Regions from separate parts of the Clavibacter quasicaliforniensis genome, predicted to be linked through region 1. Evidence: predicted binding sites of a transcription regulator. Region 1 holds the regulator's gene; the other holds the start of a gene.

The links. The regulator HspR, encoded in region 1, represses chaperone genes until heat shock. The targets are predictions, from matches to a motif close to AAGTTGAGTCNNNNNGACTCAACTT.
Region 2: NL142_RS10940 (Hsp20/alpha crystallin family protein) is a predicted target of HspR. The motif match lies at 7,760-7,784, and genes of this name have one in related genera.

Annotation. Positions count from the first base shown of each region.
Region 1 is NZ_CP139624.1:80,679-91,857, reverse strand. It holds gene NL142_RS00445 (BLUF domain-containing protein) at 1-323, shown strand, start outside; gene NL142_RS00440 (hypothetical protein) at 404-1,042, shown strand; gene NL142_RS00435 (helix-turn-helix domain-containing protein) at 1,042-1,278, shown strand; gene NL142_RS00430 (DUF1905 domain-containing protein) at 1,307-1,747, opposite strand; gene NL142_RS00425 (class I SAM-dependent methyltransferase) at 1,800-3,041, opposite strand; gene NL142_RS00420 (heat shock protein transcriptional repressor HspR) at 3,038-3,493, opposite strand; gene NL142_RS00415 (DnaJ C-terminal domain-containing protein) at 3,513-4,529, opposite strand; gene NL142_RS00410 (nucleotide exchange factor GrpE) at 4,650-5,303, opposite strand; gene dnaK (molecular chaperone DnaK) at 5,300-7,171, opposite strand; gene NL142_RS00400 (DUF7507 domain-containing protein) at 7,577-10,981, shown strand; gene NL142_RS00395 (TasA family protein) at 11,128-11,179, shown strand, end outside.
Region 2 is NZ_CP139624.1:2,288,140-2,299,318, reverse strand. It holds gene NL142_RS10965 (hypothetical protein) at 1-155, opposite strand, end outside; gene NL142_RS10960 (phosphoribosylaminoimidazolecarboxamide formyltransferase) at 328-1,488, shown strand; gene NL142_RS10955 (pyridoxal phosphate-dependent decarboxylase family protein) at 1,715-3,304, shown strand; gene NL142_RS10950 (lysine N(6)-hydroxylase/L-ornithine N(5)-oxygenase family protein) at 3,301-4,671, shown strand; gene NL142_RS10945 (GNAT family N-acetyltransferase) at 4,668-7,154, shown strand; gene NL142_RS10940 (Hsp20/alpha crystallin family protein) at 7,264-7,722, opposite strand; gene NL142_RS10935 (hypothetical protein) at 7,858-8,208, opposite strand; gene NL142_RS10930 (SDR family oxidoreductase) at 8,344-9,036, shown strand; gene NL142_RS10925 (CoA transferase) at 9,069-10,457, shown strand; gene NL142_RS10920 (MarR family winged helix-turn-helix transcriptional regulator) at 10,531-11,139, shown strand; gene NL142_RS10915 (NmrA family NAD(P)-binding protein) at 11,136-11,179, shown strand, end outside.

The sequences.
Region 1 (11,179 bases):
CCGGCCTCACGGGCCTGCTGCTGCACCGCGACGGCAGGTTCATGCAGGTGCTCGAGGGCCCGCACGACGCCGTCGAGTCGGTCTTCGCGGCCATCGAGGCCGACGAGCGCCACACCGACGTGCGGCTGCTGCTCGACGAGGAGATCCCCGCCCGGCAGTTCCCCGCCTGGTCGATGGGCTTCCGCACGGTCGACGACGCGACCCTCCGCCAGCTCCGCGGCTACGACGACTTCCTCGACCGCCCGGCGTCCGCCGCCGCGCGTCCAGACGCGCCGTCCCGCGCCCGCTGGCTGCTGGAGTGGTTCCGCACGCACCCGGCGTGATCCCCGCGGGCCTCGACAGCGGGCCCGACCGCGTGCCACCATATCGACATTCGTTGTAACGATGATCGATAGGACGCCCCATGGCACGCACACCCCTCGCCGGCACCGGGTCCGCCGCGCGCGTCACGCGCGGCGTCCTGTGGGCGGCCCTCGCGATCGCCGTGCTCGTACTGCTGGCGGTGACCGCGGCGGCCGTGGTGAGCGCGGTCGAGACCGTGCGGACCGGCGTGGTGCACACGTCGCTCGAGATGCGCGGATCCCTTCCCGCCGAGGCCGACGCCGGTCCCGCCGACCTGCGCTCGGGCGCCCACCGCACCGCCGAGGTCGCGGTGGGCCAGCTGTCCGGCGGCATCGTCGCGCTGCACGTCGTCCGCATCGCGCTCGACGCCGCCGTCGGCATCGCGCTCGCGGGGACGGTCGCGATCCTCGCCCGCCGGCTGCTCCGGCCGGATCCGCTCGCCCGCCGCCTCAGCCTCGTGGTCACGCTCGCGGGCGGCACCGTGATGATCGCGGCGCTGCTGTCGCTCGCCGCGCGCACGGGCGTGGCCTGGATGGTCGGCGACGCGCTCAACGACCCCGCCGACGGGCTCGACGGCTTCTGGCCCGTGGTCGCGGAGGTCGACGCGTCGACCATCGCGCTCGGATTCGCCCTGATGATCGTCGGCCTGGTGGTCGAGCACGGCGAGACCCTGCAGCGCGACACCCGCGGCCTCGTCTGATGGGCGCAGACGACGAGGGCCCCACCGGCGTCCACTGCCGCCTCGACGAGCTGCTCGCGGCGCGCGGCATGACGCTGACGCGGCTGAGCGCGATCGTGGGCGTGAGCCAGGTCAACCTGTCGGTGCTGAAGAACGACCGGGCCCGGGCGATCCGCTACTCGACCCTCGTCGCGGTCTGCCGCGCGCTCGAGTGCGAGATCGGCGACCTGCTGGTGCTGGATCCGCCCGCGTCCTGAGGCGCGCGACCCGCGCATGCGGTCGGGGTCAGCCGCGCAGCGCGGCGAGCGCCTTCTCGACGCGACGCGCGCGGGTCTCGTCCGTCTTCGCCTCGGCGATCGGATCCACGAGGGCGCGCTGCCGGCTCGATGACAGCGCGCGGAACGCGTCGGCCAGGGCGGGCTCCGCGGCGAAGGCGGCGGCGATCTCATCCGGGATCGCGGCCTCGCGCGGCTGCTCGTCGAGCTCGATGGTCACCTCTACCTCGTCGTCGGCGGCCACGCCCGACGCGGCGCGGTGCGCGGCGCTCAGCGGGATGAGGTGCTGGCCGCCCATCGCGCCGACGCTCGTGCGGTACGTGTATCCCGCGACGGTGACGACGACCGCGGGCCGCTTCCCGGCACCCAGCTCGTCGAGCGCCTCCGGCGGCACGGGCAGCCCGGTCGCGTTGACGCGGGCCTGCATGACGCGGGTGCGGAAGGTGGGCATGCGGGCTCCTCGGCGAGCGGGCGCGGCTCGGGCGGCCGCGGTGGATCCGAGGCTAGGCCCGCGACTCGGGCTTCGTCGAGACGGCGACCGTGAACTTCGCGTTCCGACCCGCCTCGCGCGTGGGGCCGACGATGCGCGTCAGCTGCGGCCGGTAGCCGAGCGGGCTGTTGTAGACCGTCCAGAGCTCGCCACCCGGGCGGAGCATGCGCGCGGCGGCGGCGAAGAGGCGCGGCGCGAGGCCCGCGTGCACGGTGGCGCCCGTGTGGAAGGGCGGGTTCAGGAGCACGAGGTCGGCGGATCCGTCGGGGACGGTGGATCCGGCGTCGTCGCGCACCACGGTCACCCGGTCGGCGAGCCCGTTCGCGGCGACGGTCGCGCGCGCCGAGTCGACGGCGGCCCACGACTGGTCGGTCGCGATCACGCGCAGGTCCGGCCGGGCGAGCGCGACGGCCGACGCGATGGCGCCCGTGCCGCAGCCGAGGTCGACGGCGACGCGGGCGTCGGCGGGCAGATCGGCGAGGAAGGAGAGGAGGAAGCGCGTGCCGATGTCGATGCGGGCGCCCGCGAAGGCGGCGCCGTGCGCGCGCACCTCGAGGCCGAGGTCGGGGTGCGACTCGCGGCGGGGGTAGGCGGCGGCGGCACCGCCGGCGGTCGCGCGCACGGGCTCGCGCGCGACGAGGATCCGCGACTTCTGTCGCGCGAGGGTGGCGTGCACCTCGCCGAAGCGGCGGCGGAGCACGTCGGTCATCGCGGGGGTCATGTGCTTGACGCGGCCGCCGGCGAGCACGGTCACGTCGTCGGCGGCGGCACGCGCGACCACGCCGGCCCACTCGTCGAGGGCGTCGAGGCTGCGGGGCAGGCGCGCGATCACGACGCGGGCGCCCGCCACGAGCGCGTCGTCCAGCCCGTGGTGGGCGATCTCCGCGGTCTCGCCGATCAGCTCCGCGTTGAGGCGGAGCGCGGTCTCGGAGGCGAGGGCGTCCTGGTGCACGCGGATGCGCACGGGATCCGGCGTCCCCGCTCGACGCAGCGCGGCAGCGGCGCCCAGTGCGAGGGCGCCGTACTGGTCGCCGATCACGACGAGCTCCTCGGGCCGCACCGGGCGGCCCGCGTCGGCCGCGGCGGCGAGCAGAGCGACCAGCTCGTCGAGGAGCAGCCGGTCGGCGGCGTCCACGGCGAAGAGGTTCTCGGCCTCGACGTCGGGCCGGCGGCGGAGCGCGCCGAGGTCGAGCAGGTCGTCGGCGGCGGATGCGGCAGCGGCGTCGGCAGCAGCGGCGTCGGGAGCGTCGCTCACCGCGCGTCGCGCCCGGAGCCGTCGCGGTCGTCGCCGGGCATGGTGAGCGCCGCCCGGTACAGCACGACCTCGGTGGGCCGGGACGGACGCACACCCGCGCGCAGCGACACCACGTCGCCGTCGCCGCGGGCCGCGAACACGCGGCGGCCGGGCCGCGACAGCAGCTCGTCGGCGAGCGCCGACTCCAGCTGGCGCACGCGCCCGCGGAGCTCGGTCACCTGGTTCTCGAGCTCGAGGATCCGCGCGATGCCCTCCAGGCTCACGCCCTCCGCGCCGAGCCGGGCGACCTCCCGCAGCTGCACGATGTCGCGCATCGAGTAGCGGCGGCTTCGCCCGGCCGTGCGGGTGGGCGACACGAGGCCGAGGCGGTCGTACTGCCGGAGCGTCTGCGGGTGCATGCCCGACAGCTCGGCCGCCACGGAGATCACGAAGACGGGGGCGTCCTCGTCCATCGTGTCGCGGGGATCCACGTCAGCTCCTGGCCCGCTCGATGAGCTCCCGGCGCGGGTCCTCGCCGGGTCCGGAGCTGGCGAACGCGTCGAGCGCCACGCGCTGGGCGTCGGTGAGGCGCGCCGGCACCGCGACCTCGATGCGCGCGAGCAGGTCGCCCGTGCCCTTCGGGGTCGTGACGCCGCGTCCCTTGACGCGCAGCACCTTGCCGCTGGACGTGCCGGGCGCGACCTTCAGCCGCACCGGGTCGCCGCCGAGCGTGGGCACCTCGATGGTCGCGCCGAGCGCGGCCTCGGGGAACGTGACGGGCACGTTCACCCGGAGGTTGAGCCCGTCTCGCTCGAACACGGGATGCGGTCGGACGTGCACCGTGAGGATGATGTCGCCCGACGCGCCGCCGTCGCCCGACGGCTCGCCCTTGCCGGCGAGCCGGATCTTCTGCCCGTCGGAGACCCCGGCCGGCACGCGCACCGTGAGGGGCCGGCCGTCGGAGTCCTGCAGGCGCACGACGTCGCCCTGCACCGCGGTGAGGAAGTCGATCGTGGTGGTCGCCGTGACGTCGCGGCCCTTGGTGGGCGCGCCGTAGCCCCGGTAGCCGCCGGACGACTGGCCGAAGCCGCCGTTGCCGAACATGCCGCCGAGGATGTCCTCGAACCCGCCCTGGCTGTACTGCGGCTGGCCGGAACCGAACCCGGCCGTGCGCCGCCCGCGGCCGCCGGCCTGCTGGCCGAACATGCCGCCGAACACGTCCTCGAACCCGCCCGCCTGTCCGCCGCCGGCCCCGGGGGCGCTGAAGCGCGCGCCCGACCCCATGGCGCGGATCTGGTCGTACTCCTTGCGCTGCTCCTTGTCGGCGAGCACGGCGTGCGCCTCGCTGATCTCCTTGAAGCGCGACTCGGCCGACGGATCCGGGTTGCTGTCCGGGTGGTACTGCCGCGCGAGCTTGCGATAGGCCTTCTTCAGGTCGGCCTCCGAGACGTCCTTGGACACTCCGAGGACCTTGTAGAAGTCCTTGTCGAACCAGTCCTGGCTGGCCATCAGACGCCTCCCTTCTCTGTCGTCTCGTGGTGGGGGCCGCACGGCCCGGTCCGGGCGCCCGCGCGTGCGGACGCCCGGACCGGGGTGGGTGCAGCCGGATCGATGCTGCGGTTGATGGCGCTACTCCGGCTTGTCGACGACGACCTTCGCGGCCCGCAGCAGCGTCTCGCCGATGTAGTAGCCACTCTCGACGACGTCCGCCACGGTGTCCACCTGGACCTCGGGGTTCGGCTTCTGGAAGATCGCCTCGTGCACCTGCGGGTCGAAGGCGTCGCCCACGGCGCCGACCTTGACCAGCCCGATGCGCTCCACGTTCGTCCGCAGCTTGGCGACGATCGCGGTGAGCGGTCCGCCCTCCGCGAGGTCCCCGTGCTTCTCGGCGCGGTCGAGGTCGTCGAGCACCGGGAGGATGCCCTTGACCACGTCGCCGACCGCGCGCTGGCGCTCGATCTCGCGGTTGGCCTCGGTGCGCTTGCGGTAGTTGGCGTACTCGGCGGTGACGCGCTTCAGGTCCGCGAGGTGCTCGGAGTCGCCCTCGACGGGCTCGTTCCGGGTCTGCTCGATGAGGTCCTGGAGTTCCTCGTCCATGGCGTCGGTCGTCTCGACGTCGGGGCCCTCGGCCTCGACGAACGCGCCGTCGGCGCCGGGGACGGAGGCCTGGTCGGCCGCCGCATCCGCCGTGGCGTCAGGCCCGGCCGGGGACGCGGGGGCCGACTGCTCGGCTCCCTCGTCCTCGGGTCCGCGGCCCTCGCCGTTCGCGGTGTCCTCGGTCATCGGTCGGTCTTCTTGTCCTCGTCGTCCTCGTCCACGACCTCGGCGTCGACGATGTCCTCGTCGTCCTTCTTCGCCTCGGACGCGCCCTCGGGGGTCTCGCCCGCGGCCTGCTCCTGCTGGCCCTGCGCGTAGATGGCCTCGCCGAGCTTGGTCTGGCTCGCGGACAGCTTGTCGAAGGCGGTCTTCACGGCCGTCTCGTCGTCGCCGGCGAGGGCGCTCTTCAGGCCGTCGACGTCGCCCTGGACCTCGGACTTGACGTCCTCGGGCAGCTTGTCGTCGTTCTCCTTGATGAGCTTGTCGATCGAGTAGGCGAGCTGCTCCGCGTTGTTGCGGACCTCGGCCTGCTCGCGGCGCGTCTTGTCCTCCGCCGCGTGCTCCTCGGCCTCGCGCACCATGCGCTCGATGTCCTCCTTGCCGAGCGAGGATCCGCCCGTGATGGTCATCGACTGCTCCTTGCCGGTGCCCTTGTCCTTGGCGGACACGTGCACGATGCCGTTGGCGTCGATGTCGAAGGTGACCTCGACCTGCGGGATCCCGCGGGGCGCCGGCGCGATGCCGGTGAGCTCGAAGGTGCCCAGGTTCTTGTTGTCGCGGGTGAACTCGCGCTCGCCCTGGAAGACCTGGATCGCGACGGACGGCTGGTTGTCGTCGGCCGTGGTGAAGGTCTCGCTCCGCTTGGTCGGGATGGCCGTGTTGCGCTCGATGAGCTTGGTCATGATGCCGCCCTTGGTCTCGATGCCGAGGCTCAGGGGGGTGACGTCGATGAGCAGGACGTCCTTGCGCTCGCCCTTCAGCACGCCGGCCTGGAGCGCGGCGCCGACGGCGACGACCTCGTCCGGGTTGACGCCCTTGTTGGGCTCCTTGCCGCCGGTGAGCTTCTTCACGAGGTCGACCACGGCGGGCATGCGGGTGGATCCGCCGACGAGGACCACGTGGGCCACGTCGCCGACCGAGACGCCGGCCTCGCGGATGACGTCCTCGAAGGGCTTGCGGGTGCGCTCGAGCAGGTCGTTCGTGAGCTCCTCGAACTTGGCGCGGGTGAGCGTCTCGTCGAGGTTGGCCGGGCCGTTCTCCGTGAGGGAGAGGTACGGGAGCTGGATCGAGGTGCTGGTGGAGGAGCTGAGCTCCTTCTTCGCCTGCTCCGCGGCCTCCTTGAGGCGCTGCTTGGCGATCTTGTCGTTCGAGACGTCGACGCCCGTCGACTCCTTGAAGCGCTTGACGAGGTGGTCGACGATGCGCTGGTCCCAGTCGTCGCCGCCGAGGCGGTTGTCGCCCGCGGTGGAGCGGACCTGGATGGTGCTGAAGTCGTCGTCCTTGCCCACCTCGAGGAGGGAGACGTCGAACGTGCCGCCGCCGAGGTCGAAGACGAGGATGAGCTCGTCCTCCTTGCCCCGGTCGAGGCCGTAGGCGAGGGCGGCCGCGGTGGGCTCGTTGATGATGCGGAGCACGTTGAGGCCCGCGATCTCGCCGGCCTCCTTCGTGGCCTGGCGCTCGGCGTCGTTGAAGTACGCGGGGACGGTGATGACCGCGTCGGTCACCGAGTCGCCCAGGTACTGCTCGGCGTCGCGCTTGAGCTTGCCGAGGATGCGGGCGGACAGCTCCTGCGACGTGTACTTCTTGTCGTCGATGCCGACGGTCCAGTCGGTGCCCATGTGGCGCTTGACGGACGAGATGGTGCGGTCGACGTTGGTGACGTTCTGGCGCTTGGCGGTCTCGCCGACCAGCACCTCGCCGTCCTTGGTGAACGCGACGACGGACGGCGTGGTCCGCGCGCCCTCGGCGTTGGCGATGACGGTGGGCTCCCCGCCCTCCAGGACCGAGACCACCGAGTTGGTGGTACCCAGGTCGATTCCTACTGCACGAGCCATGGGGTGTTCTCCTTCTGTTGCCGCGGCGCCCGGATCACGGGGGTCGCTTCGTGTGGTGATGCGGGTGTCCCGCGGAGTCTGTCTCGCGGTGCCGCTTCGTCAGCGGCGTGCTACTTGAGCCGCGATGACTCAACTCTACCCAGACCTCGCCGAGCGTCAAGTCGCGGCAGCAGGAGTTGAGCGATGTCGGCTCAACTCACAGGATCCACGGGTCGCGGACCACCCTCGCGGAGGCGATGTGCCCCGGCCGGGGGGCCGGAGGGCCGAGACGGGGGCTACTGGTTCACCTAGATCGCTACTGGGTCCCTTTTCCGGGGTCGACCTGCTGATTTAGCGTTGCCGACGCGAGGCCGGGGGGCCTCGGGACGCCCTTGACGAGGACGTGGTCTGCAGGGGGTGGTCGAAGTGGTGGGTACGCGTGCGCGCCATGCCGCCGGACCGGATCCGGACGCCTCCGGCGCGCGCTCCCGCCCCGGGATCCGCCGCCTGGCCGCGCTCGCCGCCGCCGCCGTCGCCGCCGCGCTCCTCGTGACCCTGCCCGCGCAGACCGCGACAGCGGCATCGCAGCTGGTCGCCGAGTCGTTCAGCGGGACGAGCGTGGCCGACGCCGCGTGGAAGCCGCTCGGCAGCGCGTGCCTGACCCGCGCCACCTCCGCCCCGACGAGCGGGTCGACCATCGGCGTGTGCTCGAGCAGGAACCAGTCGCTGCCCGCGAGCGCGAACCCGGGTGCCCTCCAGCTCACCGACAACCGCGCCAGCGCGGTCGGCGGCGTCGTCTACGACAACGCGATCCCCGCCACCGGCGGCCTCGACGTCAAGTTCGACCAGTACCAGTACGGCACCTCGTCCGGCGGCGCCGACGGCATCGGGTTCTTCCTCACCGACGGATCCGTGCCCCTGACCGCCGCGGGCCCGTCCGGCGGAGGCCTCGGCTACGCCCAGACCACGACCGCGGCGGGCGTGGCGGGCGGCTACCTCGGCATCGGACTCGACGCGTTCGGCAACTTCTCGAGCCCCACCGAGGGCCGGGGCACGGGCTGCACCACCCCGAGCGCCGGCGTCGGACAGCGCCCGAACGCGATCGCGCTGCGCGGACCCGGCACGGGCCTCGCGGGCTACTGCTACCTGACGGGCGCATCGCCCGCGACGAGCCTGCGCGCGACCACCGACCTGAGCACGCCGACCACCAGCCTCGGCCGCACGATCCGCATCACGGTCTCGTCGGCGCGGCTCCCCGTCGTCACCGTCTACATGGGCGCGGCGGCCGGCGCATCCACCGCCTCCCTCACGCAGGTCCTGCAGTACACGATGACGACCCCCGCCCCCTCCTCCTACAAGCTCGGCTACCTCGCATCCACGGGCACCTTCACGGACACGCACCTGATCCGCGAGGTGAGCGTCTCGAGCCTCGACAACCTCACGACCCTCACCCTCGTGAAGCAGATCGACCGGTCGACCGCGCAGCCGGCGGCCTACGCCGAGGGGCAGCAGATCCCGTACCAGTTCGTGATGAGCAACACCGGCGGGCTCACGCTCTCGAACCTGGCCGTGAACGATCCCCTGGTCTCGTCGGTCTCCTGCCCGGGCGGCCTGCTCGGGCTGGGCCTGTTCCTCGGCGGCAGAACCATCACCTGCACGGGGATCCACGTCGTGACGCCCGCGGAGGCCGTGAACGCCACGCTCACGAACACCGCGACCGCGACCGGCGTCAACACGCTGCTCGCGGGCGTGACGAGCAACACGAGCTCCGTCACGGTGCCGATCGTGGCGCCCGCCCCCGCGCTCGCGCTCACGAAGACCGGCGCGCTCACCGACTCCAACGGCAACGGCAAGGCGGACGTCGGCGAGCGGATCGCCTACTCGTTCGTCGCGCGCAACGCCGGGAACGTGTCGCTGCGGCAGGTGGCGGTCGCGGATCCGCGCGTCACCGGGATCAGCCCCGCCTCCGTGACCCTCGCGCCCGGGATCTCGCAGACCTTCACCTCCGCGGCGTACACCGTGACCCAGGCCGACGTGGACGCCGCGACGCCGATCGTGAACACCGCCACCGTCTCCGGCCAGACCTTCGCCAACGTGGCCGCGCCGACCGCGAGCTCGTCGACGAGCACGCCCGTCAACGCATCCGCGGCCCTCACGCTCACCAAGGGCGCGACGCTCACGGGCGGATCCAAGGCCGGCTCCACGGTCGCGTACGCCTTCTCCATCACGAACACCGGCACGGTGCCGCTGACCGGGGTGGCGCTCACGGACCCGCTGCCCGGGCTGTCAGCCGTGACGTACACGTGGCCGGGCACCGCCGGGACCCTCGCCGCGGGCGCCACCGCCACGGCGACGGCGAGCTACACGGTGCGGCAGGCCGACGTCGACGCGGGGCAGATCGCGAACACCGCGACCGTGCGCGGCGCGACCTCGGGCGGCACCCAGGCGCAGGCCACCGCGACGCGCACGCTGACCCTCGACCGCACGGCGACCCTCGCCTTCACGAAGACCGCGACGCCCGGCAACGTGCCCGCGGCGGGCGGCGTCGTGACGTACGCGTTCCGGCTGCAGAACACCGGGTCGACGACGCTCACGAGCGTCTCCATCGCGGATCCGCGCACCGGCGTCTCCGCGCTCGCCTACACGTGGCCCGGCACCGCGGGCACCCTCGCGCCCGGCCAGGTCGTCACGGCCACCGCCACGTACACGGCCACGACCGCGGACGTGGCGGCCGGATCCATCGTCAACACCGCGACGGCCACCGCGACCGCGCCGACCGGGCAGGTCAGCGGCACCGCGACCGCGACGGTGCTCGCCGTCGCCGACCCGCTGCCCGACGCCGCGACGACGCCGCAGGGCGTGCCCGTGGTGATCGACGTGCTCGCCAACGACGGACGCGCCGCGACGGGCGCGACCCTCAGCCGCGCTCAGCTCTCGGCGACGCCCGCGCTCGTGGGCGGCGCCGCGGGTCCCGTGCCCGCGTCGCCGACCGCCGGCAGCGCCACGTGCGTCGCGAGCGGCACGGATCGGGGCAAGTGCACCTACCGGTCCGCCGAGGGCTTCACGGGCGTCGACGTCTTCGACTACGCGCTGCAGAGCGGCGCGGGCACGTGGAACGTGCGGGTCACGATCACGGTCACGGCCGTCAACAGCGCGGCCGTCGCCCGGCCCGACCGGCTGGTCGCGACGATCGGCGGGCCGGCCGTGACGATCGATCCGCGCGCGAACGACACCGACGTCGACGGCGACTCCCTCGCCATCACGGGCGCCACCCCGCCCGCCGCGCTGCCCGGGTCCTTCGGCTGCACCGCCGTCCTGTGCACCTACCAGCCGCCGGCCACGGGGACGCCGGGATCCTCCGTCGTCGCCTACGCGATCACCGACCGGCCCGCGGCGCCCGGCACCGGGATCGCCGCGTCCTCCACCATCACGGTGTACCTGGATCCCGCCCCGCTCGTGCCCCGCGGCTTCACGCACCGGGACGACGCCAGCCTCGGCGCCTCCACCGGCACCTGGACGAGCACGACGACCGTCACCGGCGCGACCGCGAGCTGCGTCGCCGGTCGCCCGGTCACGGCGCTCGCCTGGGCCGCCGTCCCTGGCGCCACCGACCAGCTCGTCGAGCGGCGCGTCGCGGGCACGACGCCCGGCGCCTGGATCACAGTCGCCCGCCTCGCGGGCACCGTGACGTCGTTCTCGGACGACCGGCTCGGCGAGTCCCGCTCCTACCAGTGGCGCGTCCGGCCCGACCTGCAGCGCTGGGTCGGCATCCCGAGCGCGCCCTCCCTCGCCGTCGCCCAACCGGCGACCGTCTCCGCGGTGGGCTGCTGATGCCCGCCCCGCGACCGCCCAGGCCGCATCCGCCCCCGGATGCGGCGACCCGCCTCGACCGACACGCCGATCACCGCACCAGCAGGAACAGCACCCGCACGACCCGCGCGCACCGCGCACCGCGAGACCCATCGAGAGGAAACACCATGAGCACCACCACAGCACCCCAGCGTCGTCGCCCCTGGAAGAAGATCGTCG
Region 2 (11,179 bases), 1.1 Mb from region 1:
CCGTAGGTCGTCCCGTCCGGCTCGCGGACCGCGTCGCCGACACCCGCCGGCGCGTCGTCGCCGGAGACCACGTCGTCCACGGTCACCAGCCCGTCGGGATCCCCGGGTCCGCGCCCGGTGCGGATGCCGTCTGCCTGGTCGTCTCGGTCGCTCATGCTCCCCACCCTACGAGCGCCGAACCGTCGTGACCGGGTCGCCGCCGATGTGCACGGGCCCGTCGGCGCGCCGCCGGCGCTTGGTTCACTGGCCTCTCACGTTCACCGGCCTCCCGCGCCTCCGGCGGATCGGCCTCCGAGCGACACCACGGGCGCGGGAGGCGACGGCGACATGGACATGCGATACGGGATCAACCCCCACCGGGCGCCGGCGCGGATGACGGCGGCGGGGCCGGGCGGTCTGCCGTTCCGGATCGTGAACGGCGAGCCGTCCTACGTCAACGTGCTGGACGCGGTGAACGCGTGGCAGCTCGTCCGCGAGGCGAGCGTCGCGCTCGGGGCGGTCGTGGCGGCGTCCTTCAAGCACGTGTCCCCGGCCGGCGTCGCGCGTGCCGGCGCCCTGGACGCGGTGGTCCGCGCCGACTCGGGGCTCGCCGCCACCGAGGAGGTCGACGACGTGACGAGCGCCTACCTCCGCGCGCGGGACGCCGACCCCAAGTCGTCCTACGGGGACTTCGTCGCGATCAGCCACGCCGTGACCCGCGGCCTGGCCATGCGCCTCGCGGGGATGGTCTCCGACGGGATCATCGCTCCGGGCTTCGAGGACGGTGCCGTCGAGATCCTGCGCCGCAAGAAGAAGGGCGCGTTCGTCGTCCTGGAGGCGGACGAGGGCTTCGTGCCGCCGCCCGAGGAGTCGAGGGACGTCTTCGGGGTGCGTCTCACCCAGCCGGCGGACCGGGTGGTGATCGACCGCGGGCTGCTCGCGCACGCGGACGGTGAGGCGCTGCCTGACCATGCCGTGGACGACCTGCTGCTCGGCATGGTCGCGCTCCGCCACACGCAGTCCAATTCCGTCGCCTACGTGCGCGAGGGCGTCACGCTGGGGATCGGCGCCGGGCAGCAGTCGCGGGTGGACTGCACCCGGCTCGCCGGGGCGAAGGCGGACACCTGGTGGCTGCGGCGTCTCCCGGCCGTGCGGGACATGGCGTTCCGGGACGGGGTCAGCCGCCAGGAGCGCATCAACTGGCGGATCCGGTGCCTCGAGGGGGACATGACGGCGGACGAGGGCGCACGGCTGGCGGCGGCGCTCGTCGGTCGCGCTCCGGACCTCGGCGTCGAGGATCGCCGTGCGTGGATGGCGGGTCTCGACGGGGTCGGCTTCGTGTCGGACGGCTTCCTCCCGTTCCGCGACAACATCGACCACGCCAGGCGGCACGGCGTCCGGTACGTCGCGGAGCCCGGCGGCTCGGTGCGCGCCGACGAGGTCGCGGCGGCCTGCGCCGAGCACGGGATCACCCGCGTCCGGACCGGTCTGCGGCTGTTCCACCACTGAGCAGGACGACGGATCCCGTCCCCTGATCGGCGGGATCCGAGCTCCGGATCACGCCGCTGGCGCCCCCGAAACGGGGTCGCGACAGCGCCTCGCGGAGGGTCCCCGCGAGTCCTCGTCGGCCGGGTTGCGTTCCCGTCCGGGCGCCTTCATATTAGGTGAGCCTTGCCTAACCGCGCAGGGTGCTCGTGACCCGGACACGGCTCCCCATCGAACCGACGAAGGACCCATGACCCTCTCCCCGCACGCCTCCCGTCCCTCCGATCCGACGCTCGACGACCCCCGGTCGGCCGTCGTCACGGCCGCCGCGGATCCCGCCGACGAGCTGTTCTCCGACCGGACGCTCCCCGGCTGGGACGCCGCCCTCCGCGCCGCCGCCGACCACGTCCGCGGCGCCGCCCGACGCGCCGACGGCCCGTTCACCGGGATCACGCCCGACCGACTCCGCGGCTCGTTCGCCGGGCTCGACCTCGACCGCCCGCTCGGCGCCCTGGACGACGCCCTCGACGAGCTCGACGACCTGTACCTCCGGGACGCGGTCTGGTTCCACGACCCGTCGTACGTCGCGCACCTCAACTGCCCGATCCTCATCCCGGCCATAGCGGGGGAGCTCATCCTCTCGAGCGTCAACACGTCCATGGACACGTGGGACCAGAGCGCGGGCGCGACCCTCATCGAGCGCGCGCTCATCGACTGGACCGCGGGCCGCGCCGGCCTCGGCGACGAGGCGGACGGCGTCTTCACGAGCGGCGGCAGCCAGTCGAACCTGCAGGCGCTGCTGCTCGCCCGCGACGAGGCGGCGGCCGTGCACGGGCTGTCGATGGCCGACCGGCAGCGGATGCGGATCCTCGTCAGCGACGTCGGCCACTTCAGCGTCGAGAAGAGCGCCCGGATCCTCGGCCTCGCGCCTGACGCCGTGGTGCGCGTGCCGAGCGACGACGCCAAGCGGATGCGCGTCGACGCCCTCGAGCGCGAGCTCGCGCGCTGCTACGCCGCCGGGCTCCTGCCGGTCGCCGTCGTCGCGACCGCCGGCACCACCGACTTCGGCAGCGTCGACCCGCTGCCCGCCATCGGCAACGTCTGCCGGCGCGAGGGGATCTGGCTGCACGTCGACGCCGCGTACGGCGGCGGGCTCCTGACGTCGCTACGGCACCGGCACCTGCTCGACGGCATCGAGCGCGCCGACTCCGTGACGGTCGACTACCACAAGACCTTCTTCCAGCCCGTGAGCTCCAGCGCGCTGATCGTGCGCGACGGCCGCACGCTGCAGCACGCGACGCTGCACGCCGACTACCTGAACCCGGCGGACCGCGCGCACGAGGAGATCCCCAACCAGGTCGACAAGTCGCTGCAGACCACCCGGCGCTTCGACGCCCTCAAGCTGTGGCTCACGCTGCGCACCGTGGGCGCCGACGGGGTGGGACGGATGCTCGACGACGTGATCGCGCTCGCCGACCGCACCTGGTCCGCGCTGAGGCGGGACCCGGCGCTCGAGGTGGTGGTGCGGCCCGAGATCAGCGCGCTCGTGTTCCGGTACGTGCCGGCGGGGGAGCGGGGCGGATCCGCGGGGCCCGACGCGGGGACGCGCTCGGACGCCGTGAACCGCGGCATCCGGCAGGCGATCCAGGACTCGGGCCGCGCGATGGTCGCCGCCACCCGCGTGGGCGGCCGCGCGCACCTCAAGCTCACGCTGCTGAACCCGGCGACGACGGACGCGCACATCGCGGAGATCCTGGGGATGGTCGTGACGGCAGGGGACGCGCTGGACGCCGGGCTCGGAGACGTGGCGTGCGCGACGGTCGCGGAGGCCGGGCGATGAGCGCCGCCCCCGACCGCATCCACGACGTCGTCGCCGTCGGCCTCGGCCCCGCGAACCTCGGCCTCGCCTGCCTCGCGGATCCCCTCGACCTCGACCTCGTCGTGCTCGAGCGGAAGCCCCGCTTCGACTGGCACCCCGGCATGATGCTGCCGACCGCGCACCTGCAGACGCCGTTCCTCGCCGACCTCGTGACGCTCGCGGATCCCACCTCGCGCTTCTCGTTCCTCGCGTACCTCAAGGACACCGGGCGGCTCTACTCCTTCTACATCCGCGAGGACTTCTTCGTGCTCCGCAGCGAGTACGTCGCCTACTGCCGGTGGGCGGCCGAGCGCGCGCGGGGGATCGAGCTCGACCGCGACGTGCGCGCGATCCGCTTCGAGGAGGCCGAGGGCGCGTACGTCGTCGAGTCGGTCGACGCGGCGGGCATCACGCACGTGCACCGCGGGCGGAACCTCGTGGTCGGCGTCGGGACCCCGCCGTGGCTGCCCGAGGCCGTGCGCGACCTGCCGGGTGTGATCCACAGCTCGGGCTACCTCGGCGCCAAGGACGCGCTGCAGGAGCGGGACGCGATCACGGTGATCGGCAGCGGCCAGAGCGCCGCCGAGATCTACCGCGACCTCCTCGAGGACGTGGACTCCCGCGGGTACCGGCTCGACTGGATCACGCGCTCGCCGCGGTTCTTCCCGCTCGAGTACACGCGCCTGACGCTCGAGATGACGAGCCCCGAGTACAGCGACCACTTCTTCGGCCTGCCCGCGGATGCGCGCGAGGTGCTGCTGCGCGAGCAGCGGAACCTCTACAAGGGCATCGACTCGGAGCTCATCGACGAGATCTTCCACACGCTCTACCGGAAGCGGCTCGCGTTCGACGCGCTGCGGGCGGAGGGGCGGCTCGCGCCCAGCGGCGATGCGGGATCCGGCGTGCCGACCCGGGTGCTCACCAACGCGGAGGTCGTGTCGGCGCGCGCGACGCCCGACGGCGGCGCGGTCCTCGGGCTGCGGCACGCGGAGACGGGCGCCGAGCGCGACTGGCCCACGGGCGCGGTCATCATGGCGAGCGGATACGACGCACAGGCCCCGCGGATCCTCGACGGGCTCGGCGACCGCGTGCACCGCGATGCGCGCGGCCGCCTCGACGTGGCGCGCGAGCACACGGTCGACGACGCAGGCACGCTCTTCGTGCAGAACGCGGAGGTGCACACGCACGGCTTCGTCGCGCCCGACCTCGGCATGACCGCGCACCGCAACTCGCGGATCCTGCGCGCCATCACCGGGCGCGAGGACTACGCGGTGGAGGAGCGGATCGCGTTCCAGGAGTTCGGTCTGCCGGACGACGCGCCCGTGGCGGGATCGGGGGTGCTCGCGTGAGCGCGCCCACCCTCGAGGCGCCTGCCTACGCCCTCGACCTGCGCCCGCTCGACCCGGACGCCGACGCCGCCCTCGTGCACGCCTGGGTCACGGCCCCGCGCGCCCGCTTCTGGCAGATGGAGCACGCGACCCTCGACGACGTGCGGGCCGAGTACGCGGCGATCGCGGCGGATTCCCGGCGCGAGGCCTGGATCGGCCTGCACGACGGCGCCCCCGCGTTCCTCGTGGAGGCGTACGACCCGGCCGACGACCCCATCGGCGCCCACCTCGATCCGCTCCCCGGCGACCGCGGCATGCACCTGCTCATCGCGCCGCCGGCGGGCGACCCGCTGCCGGGATTCACGACCGCCGTGATGCGGCACGTCGTCGCGCACCTGCTCCGGGACCCGGCCGTGGAGCGCCTCGTCGTCGAGCCGGACGTCCGCAACACCGCGATCCAGCGCCTGAACGAGCTCGTCGGCTTCCGCCCGCTCCGCGTCGTCGACCTCGGCGCGAAGCACGCGCTCCTCAGCGTCGCCACGCGCGACGAGGCACTCCTGCACGCCACCCCCACGGACGGACCCGCCATGACCCTCACCCACGACCACCCCCTCGACACCCACCCCGAGGCCCGGCCGGCCGCCGCGTCGAGGACCGCCGAGCCGGATCCCCGCGTCCACCCCGCCGCGCACCTCCGCCCCGACGTGTGGGCCGCCGCCACGCGCCACCTCGTGCGCAAGGCGCTCGCCGAGTTCGCGCACGAGCTGCTCATCGCGCCCGAGCGCGTGGATCCCGAGCTCCCCGCCGGCGCGCCCCGCCGCCTGCACGACCCGCGCGACTGGGCGGACTACCGCGTCGCGAACGCCGACGGCCGGAGCGCGTACGCGTACCGCGCCCGGATCCTCGAGCTCGACCACTGGGACGTCGACGAGGCGAGCATCCGCCGCACGGTCGACGGCCGGCCCGCCGACCTCGACGCGACCGACCTCGTGCTCGACCTCCGCGACCGCCTCGGCATCACGGACGAGGTGCTGCCCGTCTACCTCGACGAGATCCAGAGCACGCTGTCGGCCGCCGCCTTCTCGCGCCTCCGCGACGTGCCCGACGCGCGCGGCCTCCTCACGGCGTCCTACGCGGAGGTCGAGTCGACGATGGACGAGGGGCACCCCTGCTTCGTCGCCACCAACGGCCGCATCGGCTTCGACCTCGACGACCACGACCGGTACGCGCCCGAGGCCGGCGCCGACGTGCGGATCCTCTGGCTCGCCGTGCACGAGCGCCTCGCCCGCTTCACGGCGATCGACGGGCTCGACCGGGAGACGTTCCTCGACGCGGAGCTCGGCGGATCCGCCCGCGCCCGATTCCGCGCGCGCATGGACGCGCTCGGCATCGACCCCGCCGAGCGCGTGCTGGTGCCGGTGCACCCGTGGCAGTGGGAGAACGTCGTCACGGTGACCTTCGCGGGCCTCGTCGCCCGGCGCGACATCGTGCTCCTCGGCACGGGCGACGACGAGTACGGCGCGCAGCAGTCGATCCGCACGTGGGCGAACCGCACGACCCCGGAGCGGTGCTACGTGAAGACGTCGCTGTCGATCCTCAACATGGGCTTCACGCGCGGCCTCTCGCCCGCGTACATGGCCGTCACGCCGGCGATCAACGACTGGGTGCACGCGCTCGTCACGGGAGACGCGGAGTTCGCGCGGCTCGGCTTCGGGATCCTCCGCGAGGTCGCCGCGGTGGGCGTGCGCGACGAGCGCGTCGAGTCCGCGCTGCCGCCCGGCCACTCCCACGGGAAGATGCTGTCGGCGCTCTGGCGCGAGTCGCCCGTGCCCGGCCTCGCGGAGGGCGAGCGGCTGATGAGCATGACGAGCCTGCTGCACGTCGACGCCCATGGAGGCACGGTGCTCGGCGAGCTCATCGACGCGTCCGGCATCGGCGCGGCCGCCTGGCTCCGCCGGTGGCTCGACGCCTACCTCGTGCCGCTCGCGCACGCGCTGATCGCGCACGACGTCGCGTTCATGCCGCACGGCGAGAACGTGATCCTCGTGCTCCGCGACCACGTCGTCGTCCGCGTCCTGATGAAGGACATCGCGGAGGAGGTCGCCCTCTTCGACACGGAGCGCGCGCTGCCGGAGGGCGTGCGGCGGATCCGCCTCGACGTGCCCGAGGAGGAGCGCACCCTCACGGTCTTCACCGACGTGATGGACGGCTTCCTCCGCTTCGCCGCCGCGCTCCTCGAGGACCGCGACGACCTCGGCCCCGACGGCCTGTGGCGCGTGGCGGCCGAGGCGCTCGCCGACCACGAGCGCGCGCACCCGGAGCTCGCGGAGCGCTTCTCCCGGTTCGACCTGTTCACGCCGTCGTTCGACCGCTCGTGCCTCAACCGGCTGCAGCTGCGCGACAACCGGCGCATGGTCGACCTGCAGGCGCCCGTCATGCAGATCCACGGATCGCTGCGGAACCCGCTCGCGATCCACGCGGGGCTGCGGCCGCGGATCTGCTGACGTCGACGGCGCCGACCCGCGTCCCGGGCCGGACATGCGGGGAGCCGCCGCCCGCTTCGTGCGGACGACGGCTCCTCGTCGTGTGCGGCGCCTCATGCGCCCGGTCGGATCAGCTCGCGGCGGGCGCGCCCTGCTCCACCGTGAGCGTGCGGCCCTCCTGGCCCTGCGGCTCGTCGGACGTGACCGCGATCTTGCGCGGCTCCGCCCGCTCGCTCACCGGGATGGTGACGCTCAGCACGCCGTTGGCGTAGTGCGCCGAGATGCGCTCGGTGTCGATGCCCTGGCCGAGGGTCAGCTGGCGGAGGAACGTGCCGGCCACGCGCTCGCGCGTGAGCCACCGGACGTTCTGATCGCCGGCGAGGGTGCGCTCGGCGCGGATGGTGAGCAGCTGGCCGTCCACGTCGATGTCGACGGAGCCCGGATCGATGCCGGGCAGGTCGGCGGCCAGCACGTAGGTGTCGCCCTCGCGGTGCAGGTCGATGGGCATCGGACGGTTCGCCTGGCGGGTCTCGGCCAGCGCGCCCATGGCGCGGTCCAGCTCGCGGAACGGATCGAAGGTCATGTTCATGCTCGACTCCTCTGATGATCTGCGGTGATGATCTGCGGGGTTGAGCCCGCTCGGCTCAACCACGTCGAGATTAGCACTCGGCCTGGGGGAGTGCCAAGCCGTTCGCCGACGGCGAATGCGGCTCTCACCACCTCTTCAGGAGCGGCGGCGGAGGTCGCGCTCCATGCGCCCGATGAGCGTCCAGACCGCGCGCGAGAGGTCGGGGTGCTCCAGCGCGATCCCGCGCAGCAGCCGGTACTCGAAGCGCGCGACGACCGCGGGCTCGGTCTCCGGATGGCGCACGCGCGCGAGCTCCTCCGCCATCCCCTCGGCCTCCAGCGCGTCCTGTCGGAGGGTCGCGACCACGTGCTCGTCCACGGTCGGCAGCTGCGGGATCACCTCCCACGGGTCGTCGCCGATGCGGCAGCGGTGCTCGATCACGGCGTCCAGCTCGTCGCGGGCCTCCTGGCGCAGCACCTCGAGGCTGGCGGGGAAGCGGGCGTGCACGGGCGGATCCTCTCGGGCGGCGGGCCGACGCGCCTCACGGCCGCCGTCCCTTCACGCTACGTCATGCCCCGGGGGGCGCCGGGCGGGTGGCCGGATGCCGTCGGTAGCCTGGAGGACCGCGACCCAGGAGGATCCATGACCGACCACGCCCGCCCCGTCGCCCTCGTCACGGGAGCCACCCGCGGCATCGGCCGCGCCGTCGCCGAGGACCTCGCCCGCACCCACCGCGTGATCGTGCACGGCCGCGACCGCGACGCCGTCGACGCGCTCGCCGCCTCGCTCCCGGACGCCGTGGGCTGGGCCGCCGACCTCGCCGCGGGCGGCCTCGCCGACCTCGTGCCCGGCCTCGACCGCCTCGACGTGCTCGTGCACTCCGCCGGCGTGATCGGCGGCGACGCCGTGGCGGAGACGCCCGTCGACGAGTGGCGCCGTGTCTTCGAGGTCAACGTCTTCGCGGTCGCCGAGGTGACGCGGGTCCTCCTGCCCGCGCTCCGGGCGGCGAAGGGGCAGGTCGTGCTCGTGAACTCCGGATCCGGCTTCACGGCCAACCCCACGGACGGCGTCTACGCGGGATCCAAGTTCGCCCTCCGCGCGCTCGGCGATGCCCTCCGCGAGGAGGAGCGCCCGCACGGCGTGCGCGTCTCGAGCGTGCACCCGGGCCGCGTCGCCACGGACATGCAGCGCGAGCTCCGCGCCAAGGAGGGCGGCGAGTACGACGAGACGCGCTACCTCGAGCCCGCGTCCGTCGCGCGCGCCGTGCGCCTCGTCGTCGACCAGACCCGCGACGGCACGCTCGAGTCGGTGTCGCTGCGGCCGTTCGGGGGCTGATCCGGGCCCGCCCGCCGGCGTAGCGTGCGGGCATGACGACCCCGGGATCCGACGACGCCTCCGGGCTCGCAGCCGCGGCCACCCTGCTGGGCGCGACCGCTCCGACGCGCGTCGTGGGCCGCGGCGCCCTCCGCTCCGCGCTGCCCGTCACGGATCTCGTCGTGTCCGCGATCGGGCTGCTCGGCGGCGCCGTGGCGGCTCTCGCCGAGGCCGCCGACCTGGCCGGTCCCCGCGAGGCCGTCGTCCACCGCGGACGCGCCGAGGCGTGGTGCGGGCAGCACGTGGAGCCCGTGGGGTGGGCGCTGCCCTCGCCGTGGGATCCGCTCTCCGGCTCGTTCCCGACCCGCGACGGCTCGTGGATCCGCACGCACGCCAACGCGCCCCGCCACCGTGCCGCGCTGCTGTCGGTGACGGGCTGCGCGCCCGACGCCGACGTCGCGGCGCTGACCCGGGCGATCGCCGGGTGGGATGCCCTCGCCCTCGAGGACGCGGTCGTCGCGGCGGGCGGGGTGGCCGCTGCCCTGCGGAGCGCGGGGGAGTGGGCCGCGACGGGGGCCGGCCGGGCCGTCGCCGCCGAGCCGCTCATCGCGCGCCAGGACGGCGGCGCGGTCGCCGGGTCCTCCGGCTGGCGGCCGAGCGCGGAGGCGCCGCTCGCGGGGATCCGCGTGCTCGACCTCACGCGCGTCATCGCGGGCCCGGCCTGCACGCAGGCGCTCGCGGCGCTCGGCGCGGACGTGCTGCGCGTGGATCCGCATGACTGGGACGAGCCCGCCGTGCTGCCGCTCGTCATGGCGGGCAAGCGGACCGCGCGCCTCGACGCCCGCACGCCGGAGGGTCACGCGCGCCTCACGGAGCTCATGGCGGGCGCCGACGTGCTCGTGCACGGCTATCGTCCCGGTGCCCTCGACGCGCTCGGGTTCCCGCGTGAGGAGAGGGAGCGGATCCGCCCGGGCCTCGTGGACGTGGCCGTCGACGCGTACGGCTGGACGGGTCCGTGGGCCGGACGCCGCGGCTTCGACTCGATCGTGCAGAGCGCATCCGGGATCGCGCACGCGGGCATGGTCGCGGCGGGCGGCGACCGGCCCGTGCCGCTACCCGTGCAGGCGCTCGACTGGAGCACGGGGTACCTCGCGGCGGCGTCCGCTGTCGCCGGGCTCGCGCGGCGGGCCGGCACCGGGCGCGGATCCTCGTGGCGGCTCTCGCTCGCGCGCACGGCGCACGCGCTGCTGGCCCTGCCGCGCTCCGCGGGGCAGGGCGACGTGGACGAGGCCGGGGACGCGGAGGACGAGCCCCCGCGGCTCGTGACCAGCCCGCGCGGCGGCGCGCGCATGACGGCGTCGCCCCTGCGCGTCGGCCCCGCGTCGCTCTCCCCGACCTGGATTCCCACGGCGCTGGGCGGGGATGCGCCGAGCTGGCGCTGAACCGGCGGTCGCCGTCACACGGTCGGACAGATGATCTTGACGAAAGACGATCTCTTGGGCATATGATCTCCGCATGAGCTCATCCACCGCGACCCGCGACCGGGGTCACGCCGACGTGGACGCATCCGGCATCGACTGGGGCTCCGGCGGCATCGAGACGCAGTTCGGCTGGTCCATCCAGGCCGTCTACCAGGGCTTCGTGCGCACCGCGCAGGCCGCCGTCGCGGACGTGCCCGGCGGACCCCGCGGGTACCAGGTGCTCGTCGCGATCACCACGGAGGAGCCGTCGTCGCAGCTGGCCCTCGCGCAGCGGCTCGGCATCGACAAGACGCAGATGACGTACGTGATCGACGCGCTCGCCGCGGGCGGGCACGTCGAGCGCCAGCCGCACCCGCGCGACAGGCGGATCCGGCAGGTCGTGCCGACCGACGCCGGGCGCGCCCTGCTCGCCACGGCGCGCGTCGCGCTCGGCGAGGTGGAGGACGGCCTGATGGGCGCCCTCGAGCCCGACGAGCGCGTCGCGCTCCGGCGCCTCCTCGCCCGCGTCGCACTCGGGATCGGCGAGGCCGCCGGACCGGCCGCCGAGCCGGCGGAGACGGAGCGCCTCGAGCAGCCCGTCGCCGCCCCCCATCGTTCGCGCCGACCGGCGCGCCGCACCACCCCAGAGGGAGACCCCGCATGAGCCCCCCGAACCCCGCATCCGCATCCGGCCCCGTCGTCGT